DNA from 2 places in the Lysinibacillus sp. NPDC098008 genome. Region 2 is predicted to be linked to the other one. Evidence: predicted binding sites of a transcription regulator. Region 2 holds the regulator's gene; the other holds the start of a gene.
The links. Region 2 encodes CtsR, which represses protease genes until heat stress. Its sites were predicted from a motif close to ATGGTCAATAAAGGTCAAACA; they were not measured.
Positions count from the first base shown of each region.

Region 1: ACIQVU_RS04415 (ATP-dependent Clp protease ATP-binding subunit) is a predicted target of CtsR. The motif match lies at 14,349-14,369, and genes of this name have one in related genera.

Region 1 covers NZ_JBIWBA010000002.1:404,047-419,111, forward strand. The annotation lists gene ACIQVU_RS04355 (lytic transglycosylase domain-containing protein) at 1-741, shown strand, start outside; gene ACIQVU_RS04360 (globin domain-containing protein) at 951-1,358, shown strand; gene ACIQVU_RS04365 (DsbA family protein) at 1,351-2,160, shown strand; gene pepF (oligoendopeptidase F) at 2,574-4,391, opposite strand; gene ACIQVU_RS04375 (competence protein CoiA) at 4,443-5,564, opposite strand; gene mecA (adaptor protein MecA) at 5,816-6,484, opposite strand; gene spxA (transcriptional regulator SpxA) at 6,922-7,317, opposite strand; T-box leader at 7,792-8,008, shown strand; gene trpS (tryptophan--tRNA ligase) at 8,072-9,061, shown strand; gene ACIQVU_RS04395 (YuzI family membrane protein) at 9,063-9,284, opposite strand; gene fabF (beta-ketoacyl-ACP synthase II) at 9,394-10,635, opposite strand; gene ACIQVU_RS04405 (beta-ketoacyl-ACP synthase III) at 10,666-11,604, opposite strand; gene ACIQVU_RS04410 (YjzD family protein) at 11,915-12,109, shown strand; gene ACIQVU_RS04415 (ATP-dependent Clp protease ATP-binding subunit) at 12,159-14,285, opposite strand; gene ACIQVU_RS04420 (Crp/Fnr family transcriptional regulator) at 14,554-15,065, shown strand, end outside.
Region 2 covers NZ_JBIWBA010000026.1:4,554-19,618, forward strand. The annotation lists gene ACIQVU_RS17500 (ATP-dependent Clp protease ATP-binding subunit) at 1-1,535, opposite strand, end outside; gene mcsB (protein-arginine kinase McsB) at 1,525-2,637, opposite strand; gene ACIQVU_RS17510 (UvrB/UvrC motif-containing protein) at 2,634-3,176, opposite strand; gene ACIQVU_RS17515 (CtsR family transcriptional regulator) at 3,190-3,660, opposite strand; gene ACIQVU_RS17520 (magnetosome magnetite crystal formation protein family) at 3,918-4,223, opposite strand; gene ACIQVU_RS17525 (class I SAM-dependent methyltransferase) at 4,351-5,034, shown strand; gene corA (magnesium/cobalt transporter CorA) at 5,067-6,029, shown strand; gene ACIQVU_RS17535 (hypothetical protein) at 6,080-6,289, opposite strand; gene ACIQVU_RS17540 (protoglobin domain-containing protein) at 6,552-7,862, shown strand; gene ACIQVU_RS17545 (acyl-CoA thioesterase) at 7,909-8,388, opposite strand; gene ACIQVU_RS17550 (aldehyde dehydrogenase family protein) at 8,457-9,884, opposite strand; gene ACIQVU_RS17555 (DUF4003 family protein) at 9,927-10,895, opposite strand; gene ACIQVU_RS17560 (DUF779 domain-containing protein) at 11,282-11,644, opposite strand; gene adh (aldehyde dehydrogenase) at 11,666-13,186, opposite strand; gene rluF (23S rRNA pseudouridine(2604) synthase RluF) at 13,427-14,128, shown strand; gene ACIQVU_RS17575 (DUF6904 family protein) at 14,155-14,874, shown strand; gene ACIQVU_RS17580 (cupin domain-containing protein) at 14,931-15,065, opposite strand, start outside.

The DNA.
Region 1 (15,065 bases), on a different contig from region 2:
GGAGCTACTACAAGTTCATCCACAAACAGTTTAACAAGCAATAATACAATCTTTTCTGACATGATTCAGGAAATACTAGGAGATGCATCGACAGCTAGCAATGCAAAATTATCGAGCTTACTTGCGACAGGTTCAACTAACTATACTGATTTTGCCAATCAGCTAGGGCAACTTGCTGCTTCATCAGATCAAAGCACATTGGAGTCACTGCTTTACAAAGGGTCTAATGCTGTATTTATACCTGAGTCCGTTAAGCAAGCATTAGCTAATCCTGCTACAACTAGCAAGACAGATACAAAGCTTGATTCCTATGTATCTGATCGTGTCATTGGCTCAACAGCCTATGCAAATGCATTGGCAGGAGCCAATCAGTATGCAGCGATTATTGAAAAAGCTGCGGCTACTTATAATGTACCTGCTAAGTTAATTGCAGCTGTTATCAAGCAGGAATCTAATTTTAATCCAACAGTTGTAAGTCGTGCAGGTGCACAGGGCTTAATGCAATTAATGCCGAAAACAGCGCAATATTTAGGTGTAACAAATACCTTTGATCCAGAGCAAAATATTATGGCTGGTGCTAACTATTTACGTCAAATGCTCGATAAATTTAACAACGACCCTACGCTAGCATTAGCTGCCTATAATGCAGGTGCTTCGCGTGTGACAAAATATGGAGGCATTCCACCTTTTAAAGAAACGCAGAATTATGTCAAAAAAGTAATGAATTACTTCACCGTGTAGGCACATTATTATGGTTTTTCCGCAAATTTCACCCTCTGTGGTGAAATTTGTGCGTTTGTAGCGAACAACAATTCGTAAGAGCGCTTTGTTTGTGTAAACGAAAAGACGTTGATAGAATGAAGGTAGTCACAAGAAATTCACATTTTAGTGATGATAAAGTATACAAGCTAATACTTTACGCTATAAAGAATAAAAGGAGCATATAACTTATGAGTCGAAAATACACTGTTCCTTATGAGGAGCTGGGAGCTGAAAAACTGTCAGAACTTATTCATGCTTTCTATAAAAGAGTTGCTCAGCATCCTGATCTTATTCCAATCTTTCCAAAAGATTTAACAGAAACAATTCGTAAACAAATTCAATTTCAAACACAATATTTAGGTGGACCCAATCTTTTTACTGAAGAACATGGGCATCCAATGATGCGTGCACGTCATATGAATTTTCCAATTACACCAGATCGTGCGCAAGCTTGGCTAGAATGTATGTCAGAGGCAATGGATGAGGTGGGCTTAGAAGGAAAGTTCCGCGAAACTTATTACCAACGTTTAGTATTAACAGCTCATCACATGGTTAATACGCCAAATGACGATGAGGGGGAATTGTTACGTGAATAATATTCAAATGCTACAGGAACCAACGCCAACGATTTCTACTGCTAATAAGCCAATTGAATTGTATATTTTCATAGACCCATTATGTCCTGAAGCTTTTAGTATGCAGGCTACTCTTCGCAAACTTCAGCTTGAGTACAATCATTACTTTACATGGCGCTTTGTGTTAAGCACAGAGCTTACTTCTTTAAACTGCCTAAGCAAGCGTGTCAAAGGTTGTATCTCAGGATTAGAGCTTGATATTAACCATCCTGTTTTACCATCCATTGCGATTAAAGCAGCCGAATTACAAGGAAAACGTGCAGGCGCACGCTATTTATCAAAGCTACAAGAATATGTCTTACTCAACTATCAAGATGTCAACTCCTATGCAACACTCTTAAAAATTGCCGAGGATGTCCAGCTTGATATGAACGAGTTTACGGTGGACTTTGGCTCAAAGGAAGCAGCACGAGCCTTTCAATGTGATTTATATATTAAGCGTGAAATGGAAGTTGATGAAGTGCCAAGCATTGTATTTTTCAATGAATGTATTGAAGATGAGGGACTAAAAGTTAGTGGCAGCTATGCCTATGAAATTTACGAACATATTTTACAAGAAATGTTGAGTGAGCAGCTTGTACGTCAGCCATTACCAACGATTGAGGACTTATTTTCTAAATTCCATACACTTTCTACAAATGAAATTGCCTTTATTTATTCATTAACAGAGCAAGCAGCGGAGCGTGAACTAAAGAAACGTATGCTGCAGCAAAAAATTGAACGAATCCAGACAACCCACGCTACATTATGGCGTCTTAAATAATAGTTTATGAGATAACAATAAGCTCACGTGCAAGGTATTGCACTGAGCTTTTTTTATTGTTACAGGATGCTTTTTTCTTGGATAAAAACGAAGAAGCGCCTCTATCCTCGATTGATAGAGACGCTTCTTTTTCACAAAGGGGATGGGAGAAATGTTCACGTTCAAACAAAGGGGTGTATGTTTGTTTTGTGATTTATTTCACAAGAATTACTTTATCACGGAATAATATATATAGCAATGAAACCTATACTAGATTCACAAATTTGTCAAATAGAAAGCGATTTCAAACAGTATTTTTCCAAGATTGATACTTTTAATCCAGCTAAAAATCTAAAAAAATCATTATTAATTTTTCAAAATTATCTAAATAATTATTAAAAAAGCTATAGGAAATTCCCTATAGCCTCGCTCTATTAATTATTCAACAATAATTTTTCTAATTCATTTAAACGCTCTTCAAAGACTTTACATGCATCATCAATTGGCTTGGCAACGTTCATATCAACGCCTGCAGCCTTTAATACTTCAATTGGGAAATCCGAGCAGCCCGCCTTTAAGAAGTTATTAATATAACGTTCTACAGCTGGTGTACCCTCTTCTAAAATTTGTTTACTTAATGCGGTTGCCGCTGATTTGCCTGTTGCATATTGATAAACATAGTAATTGTAATAGAAATGTGGAATACGTGCCCATTCTAAGCCGATTTCCTCATCCACTACAATATCATCACCAAAGTATTTTTTATTTAATTCATAATAAGCCTCCGTTAAACGGTCTGCTGTTAAAGCTTCACCATTGCTATCCATTTGATGAATTAGATGCTCAAACTCTGCAAACATTGTTTGTCTAAACACCGTGCTTCTAAAGCCATCTAGCCAATGATTTAATAAATAAATTTTTTGCTGTGGATCATCAATTGTTTGTAACAAGTAATCATTTAATAGTTCTTCATTACATGTGGATGCCACCTCAGCCACAAAGATGGAATAATCTCCATAAACAAATGGCTGATTGTTTCGTGAATAATAACTATGAACACTATGCCCAAATTCATGTGCCAGTGTAAATAAATTATTCACATTATCTTGCCAGTTCATTAAAATATACGGATTTGTGCCATACGTGCCTGATGAATAGGCTCCACTGCGTTTTCCTTTATTCTCTAGCACATCAACCCAACGATTATCTAGCCCGTTTTGGACAATGCTCTGATACTCCTCGCCTAATGGTGCTAAAGCCTTTACTAAAATATCTTTGGCTTCATCATATGTGACCTTCATTTCCACTTCTTTTACAAGTGGCACAAATAAATCCCACATATGCAATTCGTCAACACCTAATAGCTTTTTACGCAATGAAATATAGCGCTGCATAGCTGGTAAATGCTTATGAATGGTTTCCACTAATTGGTCATAAACATTTTCGGGAATAAAGTTATTAGACATTGCTGCATGACGTGCTGAATCATAATGACGAATCCGTGCACTAACATTATGCTTCTTCACATTGCCCGTAAGTGTTGCTGAGAAAGTATTTTTAAATTTACCATATGTTTCATACATGGCTTTAAATGCACCTTCACGAACAGCACGATCTTTGCTCTCTAAAAATTTAATATAATTGCCGTGTGTTAGCTGTACCTCTTCGTCCTCTTCGTTTTTTACATACGGAAATTCCATATCAGCATTATTTAACATGCTAAAGGTATTGGAAGCTGTACCAGTAACCTCTGCCATTTGCGCTAATAGTGCCTCTTGCTCCGCTGGTAATACATGTGGGCGTGCCATTGTAATTTCTTTTAATGATTGCTTATATAATTGCAGGTCTTGATTTTCTGCTAAATAGCCTGCAATTGTTTCTTCACTTAAAGCTAAAATCTCAGGCGTTAAAAATGATAGGCTAGCTGAAATGCCTGTTGCCAATGTTTGAATACGGCTATTCATATCTTGATAAAAGCTATTTGTTGTATCTTGATCACAACGCATATGTGCATATGTGTAAAGCTTCATTGCACGTTCGTAAATATGGTCACGATATTGTAAAACGGCTAATAATGCCTCTGCCCCATTATTTAAAGTCCCTGCATAGTTAGATGCCTTTTTAGCAAGCTCTGCAACCTCTTTAAATTCTTCTTCCCAAAGTGCATCTGTTGCAAAAATATCCTCTAAGCGCCATGTTAATGCCTCTGGTACTTCATTTCTTAGTAAAACTCGATTACTGCTACTAGCCATAGATGCTAGCCCCCTTTATATGTGCTTTTTTCCTTTTACTCTCATATTTTCTCAGTATATTGTGGCAATTGCAAATAAATGTGCATAAACTTGCTCACAAATATCCGATAAATCTTCTTTATGACCAATATGTTTTAATAATAGACCGTACTGCTGAATAGCCTTTATAGCTCGCTCTGACACCTCAAGCTGATGCTTAGCTAAAAAATGGGCAATTTGATTTTTTGTTAATGCACAGGGCTCTACGCATAATTGCTGACTAAAAGACAGCAGCATTATTTGCCATTCACTGATAAATAAAGGAATAGCAGCTCCCTCTTTTACAGGTATGCCAATCCATAAAGGAAGGTTACTTGGAGAAAGATGCAGCTCATAGCAAGGACGTAAAAAAGGGTCTTGCACACCTTTTCTGCTATGCAGTAGTCGCCCATATGCAAATTGCCTGCAAGCATCTTTATAAAGCCGCCAATACTGTTGAAACTCTTGTTGTGTAATGCATGTAGGTTCATAAAATGGAAAACGTTGCTTAGCTATAGGTAGCTCCTGTACTTTGCCTATAAAAGTATGCCCTTGCACATGGAGAAGATTCGTCCAATAGATAAATTTTGCGGTTTGTGCATTATAGGTGATTAAGTACGGTAAGCCTTCTTGAGTTGGCTGCAATGCTTTTTGCAGTAGTGGGGAAATTTTAAGTTTGTGAATGCCATTTATTGTCTGTTTTTCTGAAGGTGTTTGGAAAAGCCAGATTGCCTTAATATGGTGCTTATTATAGCCAGTTGTGCGCTGCTGCCATTTTTCATGAGAGATTGCACTGCATTGAAATTCCACTGCAAAGCGATTGCCCTCAACTGTAATAAGCAAATCTGGACGTTGGGAAAGCTTTTTTAAAAATGGCTCCAGCTCCACTGTATGCCCAAGCTGCTGTAACCATTCAAATAATTGAATTTTTCCTTGTAAATGCAGCTTAGATTCTCCCTCTGCAAAAAGTTGGTCGCAGTGATTTTTTGTAAGATGGGCAAAATGAGGAATATTATAGTGACCAATTTTAAGCTGAACAGGCTCTAAACATTGTGGACAAAAAAATTTTACTTGTCGCCTATAGCGCTGTAAGGCTTCTCTTGTATAGTGATATGGGAGAAATAGCTGCTGCTGATCTGTATAGGCAATTAGCATCGTACCAGCTCCTTTTTAGCCAACTATAATTGAGGGTAGACGTATAAACAAATAAAAGGAGGTTTTTTCTTGAAATTTTAAAAATACGGCTATTACCATCCATTACGCCCAGCGTAATTGTACCTGACGCTTCGTTTTCGATACAAAAAGAATTTGCCAAACCAAGAATAAAAAAAGGCTGTAGTAAATCTCAAGGGGTAACTTGAGTTCACTACAACCTAAATGCTTGAAAGAATCAGAAACTCCTATGCTTAAGCAAAATATTTTCGAACTGTTTCAAAGCAATTAAATTCCATGATTTTTTCACCATATTCCTCTAAACGATGAATCGTAAAATTGGATGGTGTTAAAAATTCCTTAATCACTGCATTTCGATCATGACGATTTAATTCCTCATCTGCATTACCGAAATCAACAACTAAATAGTACCAATTTTCATATTTGAATAATGAGGAATCCACTAATTCGTCTGTCATTCGTTTGGCAACAGGGATTAACTCATCAATATCTTTAAATTTATAAACATAAATATCTGTATCCATAAACAACTCTGACTCATCCATATCGCCAAATTGAGTTAGCTGGCTAAGCAAATCCTCTCCAACCTCATCAAATGGCGCAAACATATCTTTGTGTTCATCAAAATTCGAATGACCATCTAATGTTTCACCGTCTTTTAAAATATGTGCACGTGTGACAATGATTTCCAAGCCCACTTCAGATGCATTGATATGAATCCAAATCGGACCTTCTACATCAAAATAATCCTCCGTGTTTACTTCATCAATCATATCCCAAAAAAGTTGCTCACCCTTTGCTCGATTGTACCAAATCTCTTCACGGCTATAGCCGCGATCCTCTATATCATTGTACGTAATAAAGAGCTTGAGTGTATTTTCATTTACACGTTCGATGTCCACTAGACCTCATCTCCCTTCACTGTCATATGTCGAAAAACAGCTTTGTTTCATTAGTATGCTTTTATTCATTAATTTTAACCTTCATACCACAATTGTTTTTCAACCTTTGACCACACTACAATAAAATTACTTGAGGAGCTGTAAATATAAAATTTTTTATTTACAGTTATCCCTATCTCTATTGTATGCTGTTTTGTCATAAAATGAAAAGGATATACACCGTTTCACAGAAGTTATTTGAATTATTGAAATTGTAGTAAACTATTTAACTTAAATCAAGTTTAACATACTTTTACGGAAATATATGACTCTTTCCTATTAATTATTATACTTTATAGAGAAGGATTTACCTAAAGTAAACCATAAAAAAATAGATGTCACAATATGTATTTTACATTTGTAACATCTACTACCTATATTATTCAAAATCGATACGATTAATTCACCATGCGCTGAGCTTCTTGTAATTGATATGCACGAACTTTACGAGGTAAGAAGCGACGAATTTCATCTTCGTTATAGCCAACTTGCAGACGCTTTTCATCCAAAATAATTGGTCGACGTAATAATCCAGGGTATTCCTGAATTAATTCATATAAACGTTGTAATGGTAAGCTTTCAACATCCACGTTTAATTTTTGAAAAATTTTTGAGCGAGTAGAAATAATTTCATCAGTTCCATCTTCTGTCATCCGTAAAATTTTTTTTATTTCACTAATGCTTAGTGGTTCAGAAAATATATTTCGTTCTGTATATGGAATATCATGTTCTTCTAACCATGCTTTTGCTTTACGACAAGAAGTACAACTTGGTGATGTAAATAGCGTTACGATCATTCTGACACATCCTTTCATCTTGTAATCATTATCTATAAACTAGCGTGTTAAATTAGAATTAATGTAATGTAAGATACACAATAACATTATACAGCACTCTGCTGTATTTGAATATAGTTCCAGTAAAAAAAAGACGAATTATATAACTAAATATTCTGTCTATTCATATATTTTCATCTATCTATCTTTTGTGACGTATATGATGACTAATACTAATATTCCCACTTCCAACACATTTTAAACATCTGTTAAACGTACTCTTTTGTTCTCATTTACAAAAAATAAACGAGAATACTGTCAATTCGACGTGTACAGCAACTCGTAATTTTACTAAAAATAATTGTCATTTTAACAAATTTACGCAACAAAAAAAGCATATAATTTTTTCTCGAAAAAAAACACCGCCAAAAGTCTGACTTTACATAATTTAATCTTTATAATATAATTTTTTGCAATTATACATTACATTGAGAAAAAACGCTGACGAAGAGTAGTACATATACTAAAACGTTTAGAGAGTCTGTGGTTGCTGCAAACAGATCGTGGAGGTATATGGAATGGACTTCCGAGTTAGCTTTGTGAACGTATCACACTATTAGCAAAGCTCGTTCCTTCACGTTACGAAGCAAAGTGGCCAATTGAGGCAAGCTGGGTGGTACCGCGGATACAAACATCATTCGTCCCTTTATTAGAAAAAATCTAATAAGGACGCATGATGTTTTTTTATGGAATCGATAAGGAGGAAATTTTTATGACAACTATTTTTTCGGGCGTACAGCCAACAGGGATCGTTACTTTAGGGAACTACTTAGGAGCCTTTAAACAATTCCCTGCACTACAGGATGAAGGCAATGCTATTTATTGTATCGTTGATCAGCATGCGATCACAGTTGCACAGGAGCCAAAGGAATTGCGTGACAATATTCGAAAGCTAGCGGCTACATATATTGCTACGGGTATTGACCCTCAAAAATCAACACTATTTATTCAATCAGAGGTTCCAGCACATGCACAAGCAAGCTGGATGCTACAATGTGTTGCATCTATCGGTGAGCTTGAACGTATGACGCAATTTAAAGATAAATCACATGGCAAGGAGAGCGTATCTGCTGCCCTGTTAACATATCCACCATTAATGGCAGCGGATATTTTACTGTACAATACCAATATCGTTCCTGTTGGTGATGATCAAAAACAGCATATTGAGCTAACACGCGACCTTGCAGAGCGCTTTAATAAACGTTATGGCGATGTTTTTACAATTCCAGAAATTCAATTGCCAAAAGCGGGTGCTCGCATTAAATCTTTACAAGAGCCAACGAAAAAAATGAGCAAATCTGATCCAAATACAAAAGCAACCATTAAATTATTAGATACAGCAAAGGACATCGAGAAAAAGATTAAATCAGCGGTTACAGATTCTGATGGTATTGTGGCATTTGATGTGGATAATAAACCAGGTGTATCGAACTTATTAACAATTGAATCAGCCATTTCAGGAGTTGCAATTGAAGACCTTGTGAAAAAATATGAAGGCATTGGCTATGGCGGCTTTAAGCAGGGCGTAGCAGCAGCGGTTATTGAGCATCTAGCGCCTATCCAAGAGAAATTCTACAATTTAGTAGAATCCTCTGAACTAGATATTATCTTAGATGAGGGTGCTGAAAAAGCAAATGCTATTGCTAGCGCCACATTAAAGCGTATGGAGGAAGGTATGGGTCTTGGTCGCGCGCGTCGCTAAATTATAGCTTGTCTGCTGAGCGATCAAAACCAATATCCAAAACAACAGCACATAATATAATACAGGCGCCGATTGCCATATAAAACTCTGTTGTTTGAAGCATAAATTTAAATACAACTTTCCAAGAATAGCCAAGGGTACGGTAATTCAAATACAGTATCAGATTTCCTAGTGAGAGGATCATTAAGCCATAGCTTACTAAAAATATAAAAAGACGAAACAAAGTAGCGGCATCCTTTCTATTTCTTCTTACTTATCATGTATTCACAAAACTATAAAAAAAGACGTCAGCCATGAAAATTAGCTGACGTTTTTTAATGTAGATATTCTACTTATGCTTCATATTTTTTAAATAAAAGGCTAGCATTATGGCCACCAAAGCCTAGTGAATTACTCATTGCGTATTGAATCTCCGCTGTGCGTGCTTCATTTGGTACATAATCTAAATCACAATCAGGATCTGGCTCTGTTAGATTAATTGTTGGTGGTAATATACCTTCTTTTAATGCAAGGGCTGTGAAAATCGCTTCTATGCCACCCGCTGCTCCTAGTAAATGACCTGTCATTGATTTTGTAGAGCTCATTGCAAGCTTATAGGCATGTTCACCAAACACTGTTTTAACTGCTTGTGTTTCAAATAAATCATTGTACGGTGTACTTGTACCATGCGCATTGATATAGTCAATTTGTGCTGGCTCTACATCGCCATCTGTTAAGGCTTGTAGCATCGCACGTGCTGCACCCTCACCCTCTGGAGCTGGAGCCGTAATATGGTGGGCATCTCCAGTTGCACCATAGCCTAACACTTCCGCATAAATTTTAGCACCACGAGCTTTAGCATGTTCATATTCCTCTAAAATAACAATGCCTGCACCTTCCCCAATAATAAAGCCATCGCGGTTTTTATCAAATGGACGGCATGCCGTTTGTGGGTCTTGATTTAAGGATAAAGCTGTATTGGCACAGAAGCCTGCTACAGCCATTGTTACGATTGGTGATTCAGCTCCACCTGAAATCATGACATCTGCATCGCCACGTTCAATTACTTTAAAGGCATCGCCAATTGAGTTTGTGCCTGAAGCACATGCCGTTACAGAGCATGAATTAATGCCCTTTGCGCCAAAATGAATCGACACTTGACCTGAAGCCATATCAGGAATCATCATTGGAATAAAGAATGGGCTAACACGTCTTGCACCGCGCTCTTGGAATGTTAAAAACTGCTGTTCATAGGTTTCCATACCACCGATACCAGAGCCAATCCAAACGCCTGCACGTGGTGCTAGCTCCTCATCAATCGTTAGCTGTGCATCCTCCATTGCCATAATCGAAGCGGCTAGTGCGTATTGTGTAAAGCGATCCATTTTACGTGCTTCTTTACGATCAACATATTGCTCAATATTAAAATCCTTTACTTCTGCCGCAATTTTCGCTGCGAAAAGGTCTTTATTTAAACGTGTGAGCTCACCAACGCCAGATTTCCCAGCTTTAATGTTAGCCCATGTTTCGTCAATATTATTTCCTAGTGGTGTCACTGCGCCAATTCCTGTTATTACTACTCGTCGTTTACTCATTGTCTTACTCCCCTCAAGCATTTTTCGTTATTATTTTCCCCATCTCATGGCAACGGCCCCCCATGTTAAGCCGCCACCAAAACCAACAAGGACTAATAAATCATCCTCTTTAATTTTACCTGCTTCAAGCTCATCTACCAAGGAAATACCAATAGAAGCTGCTGAAGTATTACCGTATTTATGAATCGTTTTTGACATTTTTTCTGGTGGTAGCTCCAAACGCTCACGAGCGGACTCCATAATACGTATGTTTGCCTGATGCGGCACTAAAAAATCAACATCTTCTTTTGATAAGCCTGCTTTTTCTAAAACATTTACAGCAGATTCTCCCATTTGACGTACAGCAAACTTAAATACTTCACGCCCATTCATCGCAATTGTATCTTGTTGTGTTAAATAAAGGTTTTTACCGCCTGTTCCATCTGCACCAAGCTCAAAAGATAAAATACCTCTGCCTTCAGATACAGGCCCAACAATTGCTGCACTTGCGCCATCACCGAATAATACAGCCGTATTACGGTCATTCCAATCGATAACTTTGGATAATTTTTCAACACCTACTACTAAGACATATTTATAAGCATTTGCTTCCACAAATTGTTTTGCTGTCACTAAGCTATACATAAATCCTGCACATGCTGCTGCTTGATCCATCGCTGCAGCATTTACTGCTCCGATTTGCTCCTGCACCATACATGCTATACTTGGAAAAGTTTGATCCTGCGTTACAGTTGCTACAAGTATTAAACCAATTTCTTCTGGTGTAATGCCCGCTTTTGCAATAGCTTCTTTTGCAGCCGCTACTGCTAAGTCTGAAGTTTCCTGATTATCCGCCGCAAAATGACGCTCTTCAATGCCAGTTCGTGTGCGAATCCATTCATCCGAAGTGTCCATTATTTTTTCTAAATCAAAATTTGTTACGACCTTCTCAGGAACGTATTTACCAATTCCTATTATACCAGCGTTCATCTAGCAACCCCTCAGCTTTCTTACTATCAATTATTAGTAACTGGTCATAATTATAACGCATAGTAAAGCAAGGGTGCAAGATGATTTATGATTATTATGTTTTAGTAAAATTTTTGTAACTGTAAAGGAAACCTTACTATATATTAAGCGATATTCCCCTACTTTTGAGCAAAGTCCTCCTATTTTGAGCAACGCCTCATAATTGTGACAAATTCATAAAAGGTTCATTTTTTTTCGATTTATGTTATGATATGATAATGAATATGAGTTAAACTTTATAATTGAAAAAAGTTCGTTTGAGGTGAAATTAATGCAATATATCGTAACGTTCATATGGTCATTCCTACTGGTTTCCATGTTAAACTATGTAGTCAGCTCTGTACTTGGTGTACCATTTGATTTTCAAACAGGCGCAATCGTTTCTGTTGTATTCTCCATTCTTATCTTTGTTATTGGAGCAATTATTCCAAACGAGCCTACACCAGAAGCTGCTGACCATCATTAATTCAGCTAGAAAAAACCTGTTCCGCGTTATGCGAAACAGGTTTTTTCTGTTATTTTTCCACCACTACTTTCCCATCATGTAGGGCTATATGCAATGTTTCTCCTGGCAACACCTCACCACGTAGCAGCTCTTTTGCCACAGCAGTTTCAATATGTCGCTGTACAAAGCGTTTTAATGGTCTTGCACCAAATTGAGCATCCGCTCCTTGCTCTACAACCCAGTCAATGACAGCTTGATCAACAGCCAATGTAATGTCCTGCTCTGCCACACGTTGAATTAATTGTTCAACGTATTTCCAAGCAATGGCTGTAAAATGCTGGTCAGATAAGGCATGGAACAAGATAATATCATCCATACGATTTAATAGCTCTGGTTTAAAATGCTGGCGCAGTGCAGCCATTACTAAATCTTCAACTGTTGCATCACCCTCTTTTGCCTCCATTAAATAATTAGAGCCAATATTAGATGTTAAAATCACAACAGTATTAGTAAAGTTCACCATACGCCCTTGGCTATCCGTAATGCGCCCATCATCTAAAATTTGCAATAAAATATTGGCTACATCTGGATGTGCCTTTTCGATTTCATCTAGTAAGACAACAGCATAAGGATTGCGACGCACAGCCTCTGTTAATTGCCCACCTTCTTCATAGCCAATATAGCCGGGAGGTGCACCGACAAGACGAGATACACTATGTTTTTCCATATACTCACTCATATCAATGCGAATAAAATGATCCTCTGAATCAAATAATTGTGCAGCAAGTGCTTTTGCTAGCTCTGTTTTACCAACACCAGTTGGACCTAGGAATAAAAAGCTACCAATTGGACGATGCGGGTCTTTAATGCCTGCTCGTGCGCGCCATACAGCCTCTGTTACTAATTGAACGGCTGTGTCTTGCCCAACTACACGCTCATGCAGTGTATCTTTTAAACGCAATAGCTTTTCACGCTCACCCTCCACTAATTTTGTCACAGGAATGCCTGTCCAACGTGAAACGATTGCAGCAATTTCATCAGCTGTTACTTCTTCACGTAAAATACGTGATTCTGCACCCTTCTCTAATTGCTGCTCCAATGTTTGAATTTCTTTTTCCAATGTTGGAATTTTACCATGTCGTAATTCAGCAGCCTTATTTAAGTCATATTTTCCTTCCGCTTCATCTAAATCGCGACGATATTTATCCAATGTTTCGCGTTTTTTCTGAATATCATGCAGCATTTCTTTCTCTGCTTCCCATTGTTGTCGCATGCCCTCAGAGGACTCTTTTAACATTGTTAATTCCTCACGCAGTTGTTCAAGACGTTTTTTACTTGCCTCATCTTTTTCCTTGCGCAATGCTTGCTCTTCAATTTCAAGCTGCATAATACGACGCGTTACTGCATCTAATTCCTGTGGCATCGAGTCAATTTCTGTACGAATCATGGCACAGGCTTCATCGATTAAATCAATCGCTTTATCTGGTAAAAACCGTTCGGTAATATAACGATTCGATAGCTCTGCCGCAGCTACAATTGCTCTATCATGAATACGAACAGCATGATGCAGTTCAAAGCGCTCCTTTAAGCCACGTAAAATTGACACTGTATCCTCGATAGATGGCTCACGTACAAGCACCTGCTGGAAGCGTCGCTCTAATGCAGGGTCTTTTTCAATATACATACGATATTCATCCAATGTTGTCGCACCAATACAATGTAGCTCACCACGTGCTAGCATTGGCTTTAGCATATTCCCCGCATCCATCGCACCATCTGTTTTCCCAGCCCCTACAATTGTATGGATTTCATCAATAAATAAAATAATGCGCCCCTCTGATTCCTTTACTTCCTTTAAAACACCCTTTAGGCGCTCTTCAAATTGGCCACGATAACTTGCACCCGCAATTAATGCACTCATATCTAGCTCATATAGCACACATTCTTTCAAGCCTTCTGGCACATCGCCCTTCACGATACGCTGTGCTAAACCCTCGACGATCGCTGTTTTCCCAACACCCGGCTCACCAATTAAAACAGGATTATTTTTCGTTTTGCGCGTTAAAATACGAATAACATTACGAATTTCCTCATCACGCCCAATAACAGGGTCCATTTTGCCGTTTTTAATTTCTTCAATTAAATTTCGTCCAAATTGCTCTAACGGTTTTTGATTATCTGTTTGCTGAAATTGCATAGCTAGCACTCCTTCTTCATTATGTTTTACATACCTTCTATACCCATTGCTATTCTTTTAAAAAGTTTGACCTTTTTTGACTAACTTTATTTTACATCAGATAAGCCGTATTCGCAAAGAAATCGCTCAAAAATTTTTACACTTGAAAATGGAAATTTACGTTATAATAATAGTATGTTTCTATGTTTTAATATCGAAATCCACTATCCTTTTGTAATAATAGCCATTTATTACAAAAAGAAAGCGATGTGTTGGAGATATGGTGTTAATGGATAATATGTTTGAAAACATTAAAAGTCTTTTTCAAAAGCATGGTGTTTTTATTAAGATCAATAAAGGAAGCAAAATTTTTCTAGAGGGTGAGCGAGCGCAAGAAATCTATTACATTAAAACAGGTACTATTTCGATTAGTCAGGAAACCGAAAGTGGTAAGGAATTAACTGTTCGTATTTGTGGTCCTGATAGCATTATTGGTGAAGGGTCATTATTTTGTAATCTTGTTTATAATTCCATGACTGCAAAGGTTTTAGAACCTTCTACATTGTATGTACTAAGCCGCCAATCACTGGAGCATCTGCTAGAGGAACAACCTACTTTAATGGTCGCGTATATGAAATGGCTACAAACAGAAAATTTAAAACATCAGAGCCGCTTACGTGATTTATTACTAAATGGGAAAAAAGGTGCTTTATTTTCAACGCTTATCCGCTTTTCCAATACGTATGGTAAGCCTTTAGAAAATGGTTCAATTTTTATTGATTTTCAACTAACCAATACGGA
Region 2 (15,065 bases):
ACAACACGTTTGTGTAACTCTTCTTCAAGATTTAATAATTTCGAAGATTCCTCAGAGGCAATTTTCGACACTGGGATTCCTGTCCACATCGATACAACTGCCGCTACATCATCTACAGTTACTTGTGATTCAGCTTTGCCCTGCTCTTCTTTCCAATTTTTTCGCGTTGCTTCAATTTCATCTTTTAGCTTTTGCTCTGTATCTCTTAACGCTGCCGCCTTTTCAAATTCTTGACCCGATACAGCTGCATTCTTTTCAGAACGAACATTTTCAAGCTTATCTTCAAGCGCTTTTAAATTTGGTGGTACTGCAAAAGAACGTAGGCGTACTTTAGAACCAGCCTCATCAATTAAGTCAATCGCTTTATCTGGTAAGAAGCGGTCTGAAATATAACGATCACTCATTTTAGCTGCCGCTTCAATTGCTTCATCCGTAATTTTCACACGGTGATGTGCCTCATAGCGATCACGTAAGCCTTGAATAATTTGAATCGCCTCTTCTACAGACGGTTCATCCACTTGGATTGGTTGGAAACGACGCTCTAATGCGGCATCCTTTTCGATATATTTACGGTATTCATCTAATGTTGTTGCACCGATACATTGCAGTTCACCACGAGCTAATGACGGCTTTAAAATATTCGATGCATCTATTGCACCTTCTGCACCACCTGCACCAATTAATGTATGCAATTCATCGATAAATAAAATAATATTGCCAGCCTGGCGAATTTCATCCATCACTTTTTTCAAGCGGTCTTCAAATTCACCACGATATTTTGTACCTGCAACAACTGTCCCCATATCCAATGTCATCACACGTTTATCTCGTAAAGTTTCTGGCACTTCATTATTAATAATTTGCTGTGCCAGCCCTTCAGCAATAGCTGTTTTACCAACACCTGGCTCACCAATTAATACAGGGTTATTTTTTGTACGGCGTGATAGCACTTCAATTACGCGTGTAATTTCCTTGCTTCGGCCAATAACAGGGTCTAAAGAGCCTTCGCGTGCAATTTGCGTTAAATCACGTGCCAAGCTATCTAATGTTGGTGTATTTGCTGCTTGCGTCGCTTGCTGTCCAGATTGTGCATTATCATTATTGCCTAATAACAATAATACTTGCTGACGTGCTTTATTTAAGCCTACACCTGCATTATTTAAGACACGAGCTGCTACACCCTCGCCTTCACGTATAAGCGCTAATAATAAATGCTCTGTCCCAATATAGGAATGACCTAATTTACGTGATTCATCAACTGAAAGTTCAATAACCTTTTTAGCGCGTGGTGTATAGTGAACAATCGGTCCAACATCCTCTTTACCTTTGCCAACTAATTCTTCAATTCCCGCTTCAATTCTTTGAGGACTAATATCAATAGCTTCCAACGCTTTTGCAGCAATACCGCCGCCTTCACGTATAAGCCCCAATAAAATATGCTCTGTCCCAATGGATTCGTGCTTCCAACGAATAGCCTCTTCCTGAGCAAGCTGTAATACTTTTTGCGCGCGTTGTGTAAAACGATTAAACATCATATAAATCCTCTCCTTTTCCACCATTCATAGGCTTATTCGTATATTGTTGAGCTAACAGTGCTTCTCGCAGCATTTTCGCTCGTACACGGTCGCGTTCAGCAGGTGGTAGTGCCTCACCTGCATAATGTTGTAAAAATGCTGGTTGCATACTTACAACACATTCATTTAAAGCTGTTGCTGAAATCCCTTTAATCAACTGTAAATCTACACCTAAACGGACATTGGATAGACAAGTTGCTGCCTCCTCACTTGTTAAAATCCTTGCATGTGTAAGTGTTCCTAAAGCTCGATAAACTCGATCCTCTAAGGCAAGGTTTGCCTTTTCCATCAACTTACCTCTTGCATGCCGTTCTTTTTGTATAATTTTTTCAGCAACACTTTGTATATCTGCTAAAATATCCTCTTCTGTCTTGCCAAGTGTAATTTGGTTAGACACTTGATAAACATTTCCTAAATTTTCGCTTCCTTCACCATATATGCCTCTTACCGTCATACCTAGACGTGTCATGGCATTAATAATTTGATTCATCTGCCCAGTTAGTGTAAGCGCAGGTAGATGCATCATCACGGATGCTCGAAGCCCCGTACCAATATTGGTTGGACAGCTTGTTAAATAACCAAAGGTATCTCGAAATGCATATGGTAAAGATTTTTCTAAAATACGATCAATTTTATTTGCCTGTTCATAGGCACGTTGAAGCTGAAAACTTGCTGTCATACACTGGATGCGTAAATGGTCCTCTTCATTCACCATAATGCTAACGGATTCATCTTCAGAGAGAAGAATGGAGCCCACCTTCTCCTTTTTAGCAAGCTGTGGACTAATTAAATGCTTCTCGACAAGAATTTGACGTTGCAATGGTGTTAAATCTTTTATTGCAAAATATGCATAATCATGTTGAAGATTTGAGCTATCGCTTATAGCATGTGTAACTGCTTGCTCCACCTGTAATGCCTCGTTCTCAGAGAAAACAAGTGGGAAGCGATAACCATCTAAATTTCGAGCAAGGCGAATTCGTGTGCTAATGACAATATCTGAATAATCGTCCTCAACACGCATCCACGTTGGGGTCGCACGCTCTAAAAACGATTCAATCATCATGACACATCACCACCTTCAAATTGTAGTTGCTTCTCAAGCTCCTTCACTTCATCTCGAAGCTTTGCTGCCTCTTCAAATTGCTCCTCATCTACGGCTAATTTCATCCGTTTTCGAATATCTTCAATTTGCTTTTTAATAACATATACATTGCTATGTGCGCCGGGCATTTTCCCAATATGTTGTGGGCCTGCCTGTATACGATTAAAAAGCTTCGGTAAATGCTCGTTAAAGGCGTCATAACAGCTTGGGCAGCCAAATTTACCTTCTTTTAAAAATTGCTTATAGGTAAAGCCACATTGTGGGCAAGTTTGCTGTGGTGGTGGCGTCTGCTGCTTTTCCCCCACCTTCTGCCATGTCGGTGAGCCAAACCAGTTAGACAATAGCTGTTGAATGGAGATAGGCTCTTGTTTAAATTCTGCATGAAATGGATGGAATTGTGAGGCGCAGACGTCACAATAATGGTGCTCCACCTTTTGCCCATTTTGAACTTGTGTTACAGTAACTGTTGCATTACGTTGTTGACAATGTTCGCATATCATTTCCATCACCTCACTATTTTTGTTGTTCGTATTTTATTGTTGTCAGCATCGCTCGTAAGATTTTAGCCCGAATGCTATCTCTTAACGGAAGATGTAAATCAATTGTTGAGCGATCAATTGCTGCTAACATTAATTTCGCTTCTCGTTTTGAAATTACCTGCTCATCAATAAGCCGATAAATTAAATCTTCTGCCATCGTTTGCGATGCTCCATCCTCAATTTGCTTAAGAACATCGTCAATCAAATCAATATGTGAATTCGCACGGACACGTAAAATTCGAATGTATCCACCACCACCACGTTTGCTCTCAACAAGGTAACCCCGCTCAGCAGTAAATCTTGTGTTAATAACATAATTTATTTGTGACGGTACACATTGAAATTTATCAGCAATTTCACTACGCTTTATTTCAATATGCCCTTCTCCACCTAATTCAAGTACCTGCTTTAAGTAACCTTCTATGATGTCTGATATATTACGCATTTTAGGAATACACCTCGCTTACTTCACTGACTTTGACTATCTTTGACTTTCTTTGAGTATATTATACAAAACGCTTGAAAATAATTGCAATTAATTCGCCTATAGAAAATAAAAAAAGCTGCTCAAGCGCTTTACAATGCAGAATTTTAGCTACTATTACATATGCTTGATCAATTATTCGTACATATAATGTACCCTTTTTGGCTATCAAAAAAACGCAAGCATATGCAACTAGCATATACTTGCGCTTATAAAAATTATACCCAACGACCTACAATTGGATAACGCCAAGGCTCATCAGACAAGGCTTTTACAATACCGATAATTGGTACAATAAATACCATAATACCGAAAATAATTAAAAACGGTAAGCCTATTAAGACAAAGCTTAATACACCAGCAATGGTTAGTAACACAGCCATCACAATTTGGAACAACAATGCCTGAATGGAAATAGCCTTTACTTCCTCATCTGAGCTAATTAGGAAAAAGATAATCGGTACTAACCATGGCGCAAAAAATGCACTTGCGTGTATGATGACTTTAGACCATTTACTCTCCATACTATATATCAATCCTTTCTTGATGCTTTATTTATGTTTTTATGTACTACTATCTACGGAACTATACCCTTAATAGTTTCATATTAAATAAGAATTTTAAAATTTTTTTGAGAGGTAGTGATAGAAAATGGAATTTAACAGCACATTAGCAAATGAATATGAAAAAGGGATTCGACGTACACTCCCAAGCTATGATGCAATGCTTCGTTTAATACAAACCTTTTACTACTCTGCATTACCTGAAAAAGCTGAGCTATTAATTGTAGGAGCAGGAAGCGGCAACGAAATTTTACAGCTTGCTGAACAAAGACCTCATTGGTCCTTTGTTGGCATTGATCCATCTGAATCTATGCTTCATGTGGCAAAGGAACGTTTGAAATCTTTATCAAATGCAATATCATTCCATCAAGGTACAATACTCAACACCACATTACCTTCCATGCAGTATGATGCAGCTAGCTGTGTACTCGTCCTTCACTTTATTCAGGACTATAAAGAAAAGCTAACTACATTAACAGCAATAGCACATTATTTAAAGCCTGGCGCACCATTTGTTCTTGTTTCAAAGTATGGACAACAAGGTACAGTAGAAACAGAGCTACAATTTGATTTATGGCGTGCCTATTGGTTACAGCATACAAAGCTATCTGCCAAAGATGTAGCAGAGATGGAAAAATCCATCCGTGCTCTATCATTTATGAGGGAGGAAGAGATTGTAACATTGCTTCAGCAAGCAGGCTTTACAAAACCTTCTAGATTTTTTGCCACTACTTTATTTGGTGGTTGGGTATGCTTTAAAGAGGAACATTAAAATTTCATAGTTAAAAACTTGAGGTGAATGCTGTGATACGCACCATTGGAATTACAAAACAACAACAATTACTTAAAGACTTCCCGCTGGAGGTCATCCGACAACAAGAGTTTGAATGGTATTGGGTTGATTTTAATTGCCCTACCATTGAGGAAGAATCATTATTAGAAACATTCTTTCATTTCCATCCACTCGCTATTGAAGATTGCTTACTGCGGTTACAGCGTCCAAAGCTTGACTTTTATGACGACTTTCATTTTTTTGTTATTCATCGACTCAATGAAGAAACATTAGCTGCTGAGGAGGTCAATATTTTCACTTCCAATAAATTCATTGTGACATTCCATAAAAATCCTGCTCCTGAAATCGATAAGGTGCAAAAGATGATGGAACAACAGTCAAAAAACTGGGAACGTGGAACAATTTACTTAACATATCAAACAATCGATAAAATCGTTGATAGTTATTTCCCACTTGTTTATAAAATTGAGGATCACTTAAATGCACTTGAAGACGAGCTTACATATCAAAGCAATGTAAATGCCATGAAGATTGTCTTTGAATTCCGCAGTGACTTGCTCGATTTAAGACGTACTATTTTACCAATGCGTGACCTTTTATATCGGGTATTGAATTCTTATCGATTTTCACTAGATAAATCTGAGAGAGCTTATTTTGGAGATATCTACGATCATCTACTTAAACTAACAGAGATGGTGGAATCTAATCGAGAGCTGACTGCGGATATGCGTGATAGTTATATGGCTATGAGCTCAAGTCGCATGAACGGCATTATGATGACACTAACCATTGTTTCAACAATCTTTATCCCTTTAACATTTATTGCTGGCGTTTATGGCATGAATTTTGATAATATGCCTGAGCTACATGGGCGATATAGCTACTTTATTGTACTTGGTATTATGATTATTACCGCAATCTTAATGCTCATTGTCTTTAAGCTAAAAGGCTGGTTTAAATTATTTAAACCTTAAAAATTAAAAAGTCTGCTCGTTTTTGTTTTAACGAGCAGACTCATAATACACTAGTATGGACCACGGTCATCAATTTTATTTTCACCCTGCTGTGGGAATAAAAAGTATGCTAGCACTCCTGACCCTAATGTTGCGCAAATCGTAATTAATAATTGCTCAACGTCTGGTACTTCAGCATAATAGTTACGCAGCATATAAACAGAGCCGATTGCTACAATAACCATCACTGGAATAACAAATTTAAAACGCTTTTTCTCCATAAAATACCTCCTCCAATCTTTTTTATATACCGTTCTACTACCATAAACAGTTCGTATTTTACAGGTTTCCCATACTAAATTCAAATTTCCTTTGCTGGCAATATAAACAAATAGGCAAGTAAAAAAATAAAGAAATAAACCAAATTTATAACCAAATATCCAACAAAAAATAGTAAAATAGATTTAATACCATATGTTGATAAATGACAAAAGTATATTTGATGTTTAATTATTATAGATATTAAGAATGGAGCAATCAATAATGAGTTGGTTTACAAAAAATAGTAGTCCAAGCTACTCAGTTGTTTTAACGCCTGAAAATTTTAAGGGGACTGTACAATTGGAGGTTTCCAACCATCCAATTCTTCAAAAACAATTACAGCTTTTAAATTTAACAATTGAGGATTTAGCGATTATTAAGCAATTACAGCCATTAGCAAAAGACTTGATTCCAACAATGGTGGAGCAATTTTACGCAGCGATTAGTTTAAGTCAAGATTTACTTGATATTATTAATCGAACATCCCATATTGATCGTTTAAAAATTACACTTCATAAGCATTTAAGTGATATTTTTGAAAGCCATATTAACAGCGCTTACATTCATGAACGAAAAGCTATTGCCGAGGCTCACGTTCGAATTGGCTTGCAATCAAAATGGTATATTGCATCCTTCCAATCACTCACTACCACATTTGCAAATTTTGTGAATGACCTTGATATTTCAAAGCATGATGCAATCCGTGCTATTAATGCTTTTAGTAAAATTATTAATTTAGAGCAGCAGCTTGTTATCGAGGCATATGAAAAAGAAGAAGAGCGTATTCGCAAAGCGGCAGATGAAATGAAGCATGCCCTTGTCACAACTATTCAAAGTACGGCTGAGGAGTTGAACTCGATTAGTGAGGAAACAGCAGCCTCATTATTAGTGATTTCCTCTCAAACAGATGATATTGCAGTGGCAACAAAGCAGGGCTTAAACTTCGTTGCAGATACACAGGAAAAGTCAAGACGTGGGCAACAACAGTTGCAAGAACAAAATAATTTAATACAAGTTATTTTACAAAGCGTTAATAGCCTTGACGTGACAATGACCCAGCTGCGTACATCCTCTCAAAAGATTTCTGAAATTGTTGGGCTTGTCACAGGCATTGCCGATCAAACAAATCTATTAGCCTTAAACGCATCTATTGAAGCGGCTCGTGCAGGAGAACATGGCAAAGGCTTCGCAGTTGTAGCAGAGGAAGTTCGCAAGCTTGCAGAAGAAACAAAAAATGCCGTACAAAATGTTTCGCATCTTATTAAAGAAACTGAAAGCAATATTACAACAATGTCGAATTCTGTGCTAAATGTTGATGAAAAAATTCAACATAGTGTTGCTACCCAAGGAAATTTATCGAAATCGTTTAATGATATTGCTGACGCTGTCGCAGGTATTCAACAGCAATATATGAATACATCGAGGGATATTTCAACGATTTCTAATTTAATTACTGAGCTATCACAAGGGGCTACACTTGTTTCTTCATCATCTGATTCACTGATTAATGTAGTCAATGAACTAAATATCTAGCAAAAAAAGGGGAACATCACTATTGTCAGTGAAGTTCCCTTTCTATTTAATGAGGCAAAGCACGCTTTTGTTTACGGTGCTCGCGTCTTGCTGGCCCTGTTTCAAATAAGCGCTTCTCCTCATCTGTTTCAGGATAAATAGCAGGCACTGGTGTTGGTTTTCCTTTTTCGTCTACTGCCACCATCGTTACAAATGATTCTGTTGTTAGCTTTTCTTCTCCCGTTTCTATATTGCGAGAAATAACGCGCACATAAACCTCCATGGAAGAACGTCCAGTAGAAGATACAATACTTTCTATTTCAAGAATATCTCCTACATGTGCTGCGGATAAAAAGTCAACTGAATCAATTGAAGCTGTTACTACCTGTCCTTTTGCATGCTTCATTGCTGTAATAGCAGCAATTTCATCAATATAGGCTAACACTCTTCCACCAAAAATGGAGTTGTGGTAATTTGTATCTGGAGGTAATACGAGACGTGATTGAACCGTACGTGATTGGCTCATGGGTACAGCGTTGTTTGTCATAGTTCTAGTAACTCCCCTTCATGTATGTTCTGTCGTCATCGTATCGCAGAAAAAGTGCTGATGCAAATTTAGAACGACTTTTTTATCGTAACAAATTTCATATCTGTCATTTCCTCAATCGCCCATTTAATACCTTCGCGTCCATAACCACTCATCTTTACACCGCCGTACGGCATATTGTCTACCCTAAAGGTTGGAATATCATTAATAATGACAGCACCTGCCTGTAGCTCCTCTGCCGCGTATAGAGCGTCTGATAGTATATTCGTGTAAATTCCTGCATTTAAGCCAAGGTCTGAGTTATTAACAAGTCGAATAGCGTCGTCTAATGTTTCATATGAAACAATTGACACGATTGGTGCGAATGTTTCCTGACAAATAATTTTCATATCCGCCTTTACATTTGTCATAACAGTTGGCGTTAAAGTACGCTCCGTAAAGACACCACCTGTTGCCATAACAGCACCTTGTGCTTGAGCCTCCTCAATCCATTCCTTTATTCGTTCAATCTCGTTTGGATGGATCATGGCACTAACATCCGTATTTTTATCGAATGGATCACCTACGACAAGCTTTTTAGTTTCTTCTACAAACGCTTTTGTAAATTCATCAATAATCGAGGCGTGTACATAAATGCGCTGTAATGAAATACATACTTGTCCGGCAAAGTTAAATGCCCCACCTACACAGCGTTTAATAACTTTATCGATTGGTGTCGATGGTTCAACAATTACTGCTGCGTTGGAGCCAAGCTCTAATGTTACCTTCCGCAAGCCTACTTTTTCTTTTATACCTAAGCCAACCTTACCGCTACCTGTAAATGTTACCTTTTTAACATATGGATGTGTAATAAGCATATCACTTAATTCACCACCACTGCCTGTCACTATTTGTAACGCACCATCTGGTAAGCCTGCCTCTTTAAAAATCTCTGCCATTGTCAGGGCACTTAATGGCGTTTGTGTCGCTGGCTTTAACACAACTGTATTCCCTACTGCAAATGCTGGACCTAATTTATGCGCTACTAAATTAAATGGAAAATTAAATGGCGTAATAGCTGAAATAACACCTAATGGCTCTCGCTTTGTCCAGCCAATATAATCTCCTGCTCCCGGTGCTGCATCCATTGGTACAGTTTCACCTTTCGCTTGCTTAGCACCTTCTGCCGCAAATTGATATGTTGCAATGGTACGTTCAACTTCAGCTAATCCTGCCGTTAAAGGTTTCCCTGCCTCTAATGCTAAAATCTCTGCAAACTCCTCTTTGCGTTGTCGCATAATGTCGACTACTCTATATAATATTTCGGCACGCTCATAGGCTGTTGTCTTTTTAAATGTTTGAAATGTCCGTTGTGCACCTTCGATAGCTCTCTCCACATCTTGAATGGATGCCTTTGCTACGTGGGCAACAACATCTCCACTATATGGAGATATTAGCTTATAGCTATCCTCCGTAGCCTGCCATTGACCATCTATCCATAGTTTTGTTTCCTTCATCTTTCCATGCACCTCCAAATAATCAAGTTCTTCTTTATTTTATCATGAAGAACTAGAATTAGATGCTATGGCGGCTGCACTAACTGCTGCCATCATCGCTGCTTGCTGTGCCTGAATTAATAATTCTATGGAGGCCATCATTGTCATCGACAACGATTGTTGTACATTTGCTATATCGTAAATAGCAATTTGCACAGCCATAAAGAGCACGAACTCACGATGCCATTTTAATAATTTTAAACTCTTTAATTCATGGTACAAGTCAATAATATCCTGAAGCTGTGTTTGATTAAGATCAAGTATTGCTAAAAATCCAAGTAGAGGGTAATGCATAGTCTTTACTTTTGTCTGTTGTTTTTTGAATGTATCACGGATCGCTACAACGCTTGCTACTAGCTGATGATCATATTGCGGAGATAGCAGCGTTAAAACTTGTGAAAGCCATTGCAGGTCATTACCAGTTGTAAATCTATATGTTCGTAATTCTTTATAGTAACGATTCATTGTATCTGCGCGTAGCTCAATATCGTCAGATGGACTGCTCAATAAAATCGCATAAGGAATGTCCTCATAAGATGTTAAAAATGGATGATGCTTACGAATTGCATCAAATAAAGCTCTAGCCTTTTGAGCATGCGTCTTTTTCTCATATTCGTTCTCCGTTAAAAACTGTGCACCAATAAAGCTAAAATTGCCACTTCTGAATTTTGCCTCTTTTAAAATATTTACATTTGTTAATAAATCCTTAACTGCCTTTTCTGCATCCTCCTGCTCCATTAAATTTGCAGCGATGCTATAGCCAACCGTTGTTCGTAAAGGGGACATCCATGAGCTCTGCTTCTTCATTTCCTGCAATACTGCTTTATACTTATCTGCATCAAATGTTTTTCCTGAAGCTAGAAATGTACTAGCAATGGCTAAAATAATCTTGCGATCAACTGTCCAACCAGCAGCTTTTGATATATTCTCAACTGTATTTGTCAATTGATTTTCAATCATCACGTAATCCATTATTGGTCACTCCTTTTCTCAATTTACGTTACATAACGCTAGAAAGATTCACTTTCTTGTAACAATTAACATAAAAAGTAAACTTAATTTAATATATGTTACCTGATTTATTTGGTTTAATAAGGAATATCAACAGCATAAAGTGAACCTTCAATCAGTGAAGGTCTTACAACCTGTTCATACAGGATAAAAGGGAGATGTTTACGTTGATCGCAAAAACCACTAAAAAGTTATTATTTACAGTGACTTTAAATGAGCGCTTTCAGTTATTTTTATCTTTACGCAACTCGCCGAAGACCATCGCATTACATAGCCTCTTCTCTAAAAGCTAAAGATGTACATACAATAAAAAACAGCGGCATATCTTGCTGCCGCTGTCCCATATTTTATTCAATTAACCCTAGCTCTTGTAGCTCCTCTGATGAAAATGCCCTCGATCTTGTTAAAAAGCGTTTCCCTTCTACACCCTCTAATGAAAACATTCCACCCCTGCCATCAACAACATCTAAAATAATTTGGGTATGCTTCCAGTAATCATATTGATTTTTATGCATATAGAAGGGCGTACCGCCTATTTCCCCAAGGCATACATCCTGATCGCCTAATAGTAATTCACCCTCTGGATAACACATTGGTGATGAGCCATCACAGCAGCCTCCAGATTGATGAAATATAATAGGACCATGCTTTTCTTTTAATGAATCGATTAGTGCCAGTGCTTCTGCTGTAGCTAATACTCGTTCAACCACACCTATGCACCTCCCTATCAATTAGAAGAAGCCAAGTTTGTTTTCGCTATAGCTAACAAGTAGGTTTTTCGTTTGTTGGTAATGAGCTAGCATCATTTTATGGTTTTCACGGCCGACACCAGACATTTTATAACCGCCAAATGCAGCATGTGCAGGATAAGCGTGGTAACAGTTTGTCCAAACACGCCCTGCTTCAATACCACGACCAAAGCGGTAGGCTGTATTCATATCTCTTGTCCAAATACCTGAGCCTAAACCATATAATGTATCATTAGCGATTTCTAATGCTTCCTCTTTCGTTTTAAACGTTGTTACTGCAACAACTGGTCCGAAAATTTCCTCTTGGAAAATACGCATTTTATTATGCCCCTTGAAGACAGTTGGTTTAATGTAGTAGCCATTTTCAAAGCCTTCGCCTACATTATTTTTCTCCCCTCCAATTAGACATTCAGCACCTTCCTGCTTACCGATATCTAAATATGAAAGAATTTTTTCCATTTGCTCGCTTGAAGCCTGTGCACCCATCATTGTATTTGGATCAAGTGGGTTACCAACTTTAATAGCCTCTACACGCTGTAAAACACGCTCCATAAATTTATCGTAAATGGACTCCTGAATTAGGGCACGAGAAGGACATGTACATACTTCCCCTTGGTTTAGCGCAAATAATACAAAGCCTTCTACTGCTTTATCTAAGAAGGAATCATCTTCATCCATAATATCCTCAAAGAAGATATTTGGGGATTTACCACCTAATTCTAATGTTACAGGAATAAGGTTTTGAGAAGCATATTGCATAATTAAGCGACCTGTTGTCGTTTCACCTGTAAAGGCAATCTTGCCAATACGTGGATTAGATGCAAGCGGCTTCCCAGCCTCTAAGCCAAATCCATTGACAACGTTTAAGACACCCGGTGGTAATAAATCTTCTATTAACTCTAACAGCACCAAAATCGATGCTGGTGTTTGTTCTGCTGGTTTTAATACAACACAATTTCCAGCCGCAAGCGCTGGTGCAAGCTTCCACGTAGCCATTAAAATTGGGAAGTTCCATGGAATAATTTGACCTACTACTCCAATTGGCTCATGGAAATGATAGGCAACTGTATCGTTATCAATTTGGCTTATTGAACCATCTTGGGCACGTAAAGCACCAGCAAAATAACGGAAATGATCAATCGCAAGAGGAATATCTGCATTTAATGTTTCACGTACTGCTTTACCATTATCCCATGTTTCGGCAACGGCTAGCTTTTCTAAATTTTGCTCAATACGGTCTGCAATTTTAAGTAAAATGTTTGCACGCTCTGTCGGTGACGTTGTTCCCCATGCCTCTTTAGCTGCATGAGCTGCATCAACTGCGAGTTCAATATCCTCAGCTGTGGAACGTGCTATTTGTGTAAAAACTTGTCCGGTAACAGGAGTAACATTATCAAAGTATTGACCTTTCACTGGGGGTGTCCATTCGCCACCAATATAATTGTCATACTTCTCTTTGAATTGAACTACCGATCCTTCAGTGTTTGGAAATGCATAAACCATTTTACTTCTCCCCTTTACACAATTTAATGAGAATCATCTACAAAAAACATTATTTTATATCGAAATAACAATATTTTTATAGAAACCCTCTCACCTATTATATTGTCAGAAACAAAAAATAATTTCAACTTTTCCGAAAAAAATTCCATCTAATTTATTTTCATTAGAAAAGCTTCTAGCATTCACGTTCTCCATAACGTTAAGGTATACTTAAATTAATATAAAATATAGGAGAACAATATGCGTATTAATAAATATTTAAGTGAAACAGGCATTATATCTCGCCGTGGTGCGGATAAATGGATTGCTGAGGGGAAAGTAACGATTAATGGAGAGCTTGCTACAGTCGGCAGTCAAGTTGAGGCTGGTGATATTGTTTGTGTTGATGGAAAAGAGGTAAAGAAAGAACAACAGCTTGTTTATATTGCCCTTAATAAGCCTGTCGGCATTACCAGTACAACAGAGCGTCATATTAAAGGAAATGTCGTTGACTTTGTCAATCATCCATTACGTATTTTCCATATTGGAAGGCTTGATAAAGAATCTGAGGGATTATTATTATTAACCAATGATGGGGATATCGTTAATAAAATTTTACGTGCTGAAAACCATCATGAAAAAGAATACATTGTGCAAGTTGATAAATCGATAACAGAGCACTTTATTAAAAAAATGAGTGCAGGTGTCAATATTTTAGATACAACAACATTACCTTGTCATGTTGAAAAAATATCAGACAAAGTCTTTAAAATTATTCTGGAGCAAGGCTTAAATCGTCAAATACGCCGAATGTGTTCAGCACTAGGCTACTCTGTGAAGCGCCTACAGCGAATTCGTATTATGAATATTAAGCTTGGTAATTTAAAGGTTGGGCAATGGCGTGATTTAACAGATAAAGAACGAGCAGAATTATTTAAACTACTCAACTACACACCGAAATAAGCTATTAAAGGGGAGGTGCGAGGACTATGATTGCTATTCGCAGCACTGCACAACTAACAGGAGTACGAATTAGTGGCGATTTTTGGGACTTAGATGAACTAGTAAATGCTATTTATAAGGTAACTGGGGATGAAAATAAATACTATGATTATCAAGGTCCTCGGCTACGTATTTTAAGTGTTTGCTATAAGCTAAGACATGCTGTACTTGGTGAGCATCATTTAGAGTTTGTGAATAATGGACTGAATAAAAATGTTCTGACACAGCATGAGTTAATCTTCCCAAATAAAAATGCCTATTTTGCAGCAGAAATACTATGGCCTGAAATTATCTTTAGTGCAATTGCCTTAAATGATTTTATTCATCTGCATCAGCAGTTAAATAATTCATCTATGTGGGATTATGACATCGCTACTATTCGTAAATTTCAAGCAGCTATTGCGGATTGTCTAGAGCAAGAAATTAATGATGAAGACTATGAAGTATTTTTAAAAATGCTTCACACTAAACATCCATTAACTTTTCGTTATGCCACACAATATGTCGATGTGCTAAATCTAGAATATCTCCAATTAAGCAAGGAGGAGCGTAAAGCTCATTTAGCTGCATTTGCAGTGCGTTTAATGATCGAGGACCATGAATATGCAGCATTAAAGGCACAGCTAATGGACGCAGCTATTACCACAAAACAACCATTACACAATATACAAATTCAACTTAGATACCCAGAAGAAATATTATGGTAACAAGCTATCATAATAGAAATCCATCAAAATGCTGATGGATTTTTATTGTGGTTCACCTATTTAATTGTTTTATAAGCCATTTTATAAATGACTTCCTGATGCTGCGGATAAGCTGCCAATAGCTCCTCCTGTGTAAACAATTCAAAATCCTCAAAATCAAAGCCTGGGGCAACCATGCATCCAACTAAGCT